Regions from separate parts of the Pantoea sp. F_5 genome, predicted to be linked through region 1. Evidence: predicted binding sites of a transcription regulator. Region 1 holds the regulator's gene; the other holds the start of a gene.
What was found. The regulator PurR, encoded in region 1, represses purine synthesis genes. The targets are predictions, from matches to a motif close to CANGCAAACGTTTGCNTG.
Positions count from the first base shown of each region.

Region 2: a site for PurR is predicted at 1,903-1,920, ahead of F3I44_RS17805 (NCS2 family permease). Genes of this name have one in related genera too.

Region 1 is NZ_VWUO01000002.1:456,466-459,973, reverse strand. Features, by position in the region: gene F3I44_RS04665 (Grx4 family monothiol glutaredoxin) at 1-79, opposite strand, end outside; gene F3I44_RS04660 (C40 family peptidase) at 444-1,241, shown strand; gene F3I44_RS04655 (YnhF family membrane protein) at 1,288-1,377, opposite strand; gene purR (HTH-type transcriptional repressor PurR) at 1,659-2,684, shown strand; gene punR (DNA-binding transcriptional activator PunR) at 2,681-3,508, opposite strand, start outside.
Region 2 is NZ_VWUO01000014.1:86,824-90,331, forward strand. Features, by position in the region: gene F3I44_RS17800 (4'-phosphopantetheinyl transferase superfamily protein) at 1-483, shown strand, start outside; gene F3I44_RS17805 (NCS2 family permease) at 520-1,833, opposite strand; gene yieH (6-phosphogluconate phosphatase) at 1,986-2,645, shown strand; gene F3I44_RS17820 (GlxA family transcriptional regulator) at 2,658-3,508, shown strand, end outside.

The DNA.
Region 1 (3,508 bases):
GTTTCGGCGAACCTTTCATGTACAGCAGGATCGGGTTTTCTGCGATCTGGCGCTGAATTTTTTCTACAGTACTCATAATTGCCTTCCTTAATTCGTTACTTCGTGTTTGTTTATTGTAGCGACTTCGCAGCGTGACTGAAAACGAGATTTTACCGCTGTCCGATTAAATCGCCATCATTGTTAAGTTCCGCTTCCGGACGCCTGAACGCCTGATTATTAACAGCGGGTAACAGTTTAATAATTCGTAATAATTTCGTTGATATAAGACGCTGAAAATGTTCATTTTCAGCGCGATTGCGTAGATTGCAAAGATTAATATTAAAAGGCATTACAGTTTTTAAAAGAACTGAACTAGAATGGCCTGGGCACTGATCCTGGATCAGATTAATCTCAACTTTGTCGCGGTGCGTAGTGGCCCTGACAACTTAACTAATCAACGGACTATGCGTTTAATCATTACGCTTTTCATGCTGGCCTTTGCGCAACTGTTTTTCAACGTCGCTGCTGCTTCCCCGCACGCGCCGGTGAACGTGAGTACGCATAAAGCAGAAAAAAAGAGCGCGCGCGACGATGAGCGCCGCAAGCGTCGCCAGGTAAAAACGGTGACCAAAAAAACTCGCCTCAGCCCTGTTCAAAAACTTAAAACGAAAAAACAGAAAAAAGTCGAACTCACTGCTCAACAGACGCCAGCTAAGAAGACCTCGCTTAAAACCGCCCGTATCAGCAAAAATAAAGAAAAAAAACGCTATGGTCATCAGCGCCTGCTGAAAACCGCTGAGGTCACCACCAGCGAACCTGGCACGATTAAAATGAGCAAATCTCACCGTCAGCGCTACCAGAAAGCGCGCGAAACCGCGATGACTAAGCTGATGGGACAGCTGGGTAAACCTTATCTGTGGGGCGGCACCTCACCACATACTGGTTTCGATTGCAGCGGTCTGGTCTGGTATGCCTATAAAGATCTGGTGAAGTTCAAGATCCCGCGTACCGCTAACGAGATGTATCACCTGCGTGACGCTGCGCCAATCAAGCGTGAATCGCTGGAGAAAGGCGATCTGGTCTTCTTCCGCATTAACGGCCGCGGTACTGCGGATCACGTCGGCGTTTACCTGGGCAATGGCAAGTTTATTCAGTCGCCACGTACCGGCAAAGATATTCAGATCAGTGCATTAGGGGAAGACTACTGGCAGCGCCACTATATTGGTGCGCGTCGTGTGATGACGCCGAAAAACATTCGCTGATCAGCACTACAGTTCGAAAAAAGCCGGGATAATCCCGGCTTTTTTATTAGTGCAGAATGGCAGTAAAACTAAAGGCCACAATCATCAGCAGACAGCCGACAGTAGTCATCAAAGCCAGTTTCAAATCAGTACTCATTACCTGCTCCTTAGTCACACACTTTGTAGGGATATGGCATTTTCCCACATGACCTGGTAAAAATCTCGTTTTATCCGTTCAGCCTTGTTAGAATCCCGCCTTTGTTGCGCAACGCGCGCAACCCTGATTCCGTTTGCGCATCTTTTCAGGCGTTTTTTCTCCGCCAGCAGCCTGTTTACCGGCCAGAAAAACCGTATTTTTGCGGAAAATTCCCTGAGAAGACGCAAACGTTTAACATTACGCTTATCATAGAGTTAGGTAAGCAATGGAGTCCGATTTTCATGGCAACAATTAAAGATGTGGCGAAACGCGCTGGCGTCTCAACGACCACCGTTTCGCACGTCATCAATAAAACCCGCTTTGTCGCTGAAGAGACGCGCGAGGCGGTCTGGCAGGCAATTAAAGAATTGCACTACTCGCCGAGCGCTGTCGCGCGCAGCCTGAAAGTAAACCACACCAGGACGCTGGGTCTGCTTGCCACGTCCAGCGAAGCGCCCTATTTCGCTGAAATTATTGAGGCGGTTGAAAATCACTGTTTTGATAAAGGTTATACGCTGATTCTGGGGAATGCGCATAACGACCTGCAAAAACAGCGCGCCTACCTCAGCATGATGGCGCAGAAGCGCGTCGATGGCCTGCTGGTGATGTGCTCTGAGTATCCGGACGATCTGCTGCAGATGCTGGAAGAGAACCGCAATATCCCGATGGTGGTGATGGACTGGGGCGAATCGCGCGCAGACTTCACCGACACGGTCCTGGATAATGCTTTCCAGGGTGGCTATCTGGCGGGACGCTATCTGATTGAACGTGGACACCGTGATATTGGTGCGATTCCCGGTCAGATGGAGCGTAACACCGGCGGCGGACGTCATGCCGGCTTCCTGAAGGCGCTGGAAGAAGCGGGTATTCAGCCACGCGCGGAGTGGATTGTGCAGGGTGACTTTGAGCCGGAGTCGGGCTATCAGGCGATGCAGCAGATCCTGTCGCAAAAGCAGCGCCCGACCGCCGTGTTCTGCGGCGGCGACATCATGGCGATGGGGGCCATTTGCGCCGCCGACGAAATGGGTCTGCGCGTGCCGCAGGATATTTCGGTTATCGGTTATGATAATGTGCGCAACGCACGCTATTTCGCCCCTGCCCTGACCACGGTGCATCAGCCTAAAGCCCAGTTGGGTGAGAAGGCGCTGGATATGCTGCTCGACCGCATTACCAGTAAGCGCGAAGTGTCACAAACGATTGAGGTCCATCCGACGTTGATTGAGCGGCGTTCAGTAGCTGATGGTCCGTTCCGCGACTATCGCCGCTAATCCTCGCTTAACCACTCCTGATTAAGCGTTCGCGCATCACCCAGATAGCTGAGCAACCAGCCTGTCGCCGGTGATGCGCGATCCTCTGCCCAGCTAACGCAACAGGGACTGTCCGGAAATGCCACCGGCAGCGTCAGCTCCACCAGCTCGCCAGTGTCGAGCAGTGGCCTTGCCAGATGACCCGGCACCATCGCCACGCACAAGCCCGCCTGCACGCACTCCAGTCCGGTTTGCCACTCCGGCACCACCAGCCTGCGCTGGTTATCCAGCGTCCATGTCATTCGACGCGGTAGTGCGCGTGATGTATCTTCCAGTACCAGGGACGGCCAGCTACGCAGCGTGTCGTCATCTATCTTGCTCGCCTGCGTCAGAGGATGATCGGGCGCGACCACGCAGCGCCAGTTGAGCGTACCCATATCACGAAACGCAAACCGTCCCCCCACCGGAATCGCCTGCGTGGCACCAATTGCGACTTCCACCCGGCCATCGGCCAGTGCATCCCAGACACCGTTAAACACTTCGTAGCTGATGATCAGTTCCATATCGGGGAAGTGGCGATAGAAATCTTTGGCCAGCTGTCGGGTACGCTGAGGTTTGGCAATACGGTCAACAGCAATGCTGAGCTGCCCGCGCCAGCCGTTGGCCAGCTGCTGACACTGCCGCCGTGTGGCAAGCATTTTTTTGATGACGCTGCGCCCTTCCCGGACAAAATGCTCCCCTGCAGGCGTCAGCACCACTTCACGATGCTGGCGTTCGAACAGCGGCACCGCCAGCCAGTTCTCCAGCTGACGCACTGTATAGCTGATGGCAGAAGGTACCCGATG
Region 2 (3,508 bases), on a different contig from region 1:
GTGGGGGTATTGCTGGCTGAAGAGGGTGGACGTGCCGGTCTGGATATGGAGATTGTGCATGCGCGGAGCCGTCAGACTCAGGAGCAGCTGATTCAGGGATTAACGTCGGGCGAAATTGCCTGGATTAATGCCCAGCAGGATGCGATGGAAGCGGTGACGCAAATCTGGACGTTGCGCCAGAGCATTCTCAAGCTGACAGGAGAAGGCGATTGGGGACTGGATTCGCTGCGCCTGTTGCCGGGTGCCGGTCGGCTGCGATCGTCACTCTATCCCGACATTCAGGTGGTGTGTGATGCGGAACCCATGCTGGTCTGGTCGTGTGCGCTGTCGTCTGCGACCCAGCGGCTGTACCTGTGGGAGATGGATAACGCTTTTGAATGGCGTGCATTACGCGAAATCGAGATGGGTAAACCCAACATCGGGCCTCATGCCCTTCGGCTGACCAGTCTGCCCCGCGAGCGCAATCTGCATCCTGAAATGTAAAAAGCCGCAACCGGTGGGTTGCGGCTCTGAGTGCGCTTAGTGCGCGTCGATAAAGACAATCTTCAGCACAAACAGCAGCGCAACAATCACCACGCAGGGGCTGATCTCACGCCAGCGGCCGGTGCCGAGTTTCATGACACAGTAAGCAATGAACCCCAGCGCAATCCCCTCGGTGATGGAAAAGCTGAACGGCATCATGGCGGCGGTGACAAATGCCGGAACGGATTCGGTTAAATCATCCCAGCGCACCCGCGCCAGGCTGGCTGTCATTAATACACCCACGTAAATCAGCGCGCCCGCGGCGGCATAAGATGGCACCATGGCGGCCAGCGGTGACAGGAAGGTCACCAGCAGGAACAGCAGGCCGGAGACTACAGCCATCAGGCCGGTGCGGCCACCAATCGCCACGCCTGAGGTGCTCTCGATATAGGCGGTCACCGATGACGTGCCTGCCAGCGCGCCGCTCACGGAACTGATGCTGTCGACATAAAGCGCCTGCTGCATCCGCGGGAAGGTGCCGGTTTCATCGGTCAGTCCCGCTTTGTCGGTGACGCCAATCAGCGTGCCGGACGAGTCGAACAGATTGACCAGCATAAAGGAGAAGATGACGCCCGCCATGCCAATGTTAAACGCGCCTTTGATATCGACCTGACCGACCACCGAAGTAATCGAAGGCGGCGCTGAAAACAGACCAACAAACTTCACGTCGCCCAGCATCCAGCCAATAGCGGTGGTGATCACCATCGAGATCAGCACCGCCGCGTGGATATTACGTGATGCCAGAATGGCGATAATAAAGAAGCCCAGTGCGCCCAGCAGCACGCTGTGCGAGGTCAGATTACCCACCGCCACCAGGGTATCGGGATTTGGCACGATAATACCGGCATTCTTCAGCCCCATCATGGCGATAAACAGACCGATACCGGCGGTAATGCCAACGCGCAGGCTCAGCGGGATATTGGCAATCATCCAGTAGCGAACCCGCAGCAGGGTCAGGATCAGCAGGCCGACCGCACCCCAGAAGATCGCGCCCATACCGACCTGCCACGAATAACCCATCGCCCCGACGACGACAAAGGCGAAGAAGGCGTTCAGCCCCATTGCAGGGGCCAGCGCTACCGGCAGATTGGCAAACAGTCCCATCAGAATGCTGCCGAAGGCGGCAATCAGACAGGTGGTCACAAACACCGCCTGGGTATCCATACCGGCGACGCCGAGGATCTGCGGGTTGACGAAGACGATATAGACCATCGTCAGAAAGGTGGTGATACCCGCGATCACTTCAGTGCGCACCGTGGTGCCATGTTCCTGCAGCCTGAAGATGCGCTGCAAAACGCCTTGCTTGCTCATGCCATCCATCCAGAAGAAAAAATCATCGGCGCGTATCCTGGCGATTTTACCGGGGCAATACAATGATTTTTCGCAACCGATTGCCAGTCTCGCAATCTGCGCTGAGTGCGGTAGAGTGTGGAGCACACCCCTGAATCGAAGGATAGAGTCTGATGTCAGTAGAATGCGTCTTTTTTGATTGCGATGGCACGCTGGTGGACAGTGAGTTGCTCTGCACCCAGGCCTACGTCAACACTTTTGCCCGTTATGGTCTGGCGCTGTCGCTGCAGCAGATGTTTGAAAAGTATAAGGGCGTCAAACTCTACGACATCATTCGTGACGTGGGCGACGCGCATCAGGTGTCGCTGCCGATGGAAGAGGTGGAGACCGCCTATCGCGCGGAGGTCGCGCGACTGTTTGATCTGCAACTGAAACCGATCTCAGGCGCAAAAGCGCTGGTTGAGCAGATCAAAGTGCCGATGTGCGTGGTCTCAAACGGGACGGTAAAAAAGATGCAGCACTCGCTGGGCTTAACCGGCATGCTGCCGCTGTTTGCCGAACACCTCTATAGCGGTTATGACATTCTGCACTGGAAGCCCGATCCGGAGCTGATGTATCACGCGGCGGAACAGATGCAGGTGCCGATTGAGCGCTGCATTCTGGTGGATGACTCCGAAGCGGGCGCCCGCGCCGGTATTGCCGCCGGGATCCCCGTCTACTACTACTGTGCTGATCCGCACAACCCTGAACTGGACCATCCGCTGGTGACGCGCTTCGACGACATGGCGCAGCTACCTGCGTTGTGGCGCGCCCGTGGCTGGGATCTGGTGTAGCGTGGACCAGGTATGACGCATACCGTCTGGTTTTTAACCCTGCCTGGCGTCATGGTGCTGGATCTGACCGGTCCGGCCGAGACGCTGAAGCTGGCAGGCGATCGCTTTTCGCTGCGCTACATTGGCCCGCAGCCGGAGGTGGTCTGCTCCACCGGTATGACTATTGGCAGCATCGAACCCTTGCCGGAGCAGTTGCCCGCCGGGAGCCTGCTGGTGGTGCCGGGCGTCTATGACTCGCAGATCTGTTATGCCACACCGCAGGCTGCAGAAGCACGCGACTGGCTGATGCGGCAGCACGCCGCGCTGCGCGCGCAGACCTTTATGCTGGTCTGCGTCTGCTCGGGTGCGTTGCTGGCAGCGCAGGCGGGTATGCTCGATGACGTGCCCTGCACCACCCATCATGATGTCATTGCCCGTCTGAAAGCGGCCGCCCCGCGTGCACGGGTGCAGGAGAACCGGGTATTTGTCGGGCATGAGAATATCTGGACCAGCGCGGGCATCACGGCGGGGATCGACCTGGCGCTGCATCTGGTGAATCAGCTCTGCGATACGCCTGCCGCGCTGGCCGTGGCAAGGGAAATGGTGGTCTGGTTCCGCCGCGCCGGTGACGACCCACAGCTTTCACCCTGGCTGCGTTACCGCAACCACCTGCATCCGGCCATTCATCGGGCGCAGGATCTGATGATTGCCCATCCTGAACACGGCTGGACGCTGACCGAGCTGGCCGGGCGCGTCCACGTCAGCAGCCGTCATCTGGCGCGGCTGTTTCGTCAGCATCTGGGGATCAGCGTGCGGGAATACCATGAGCAGCTGCGGGTTGGCGTGGCGCGCCAGCGTCAGCAGCAGGGTGAATCCGCTGAGAA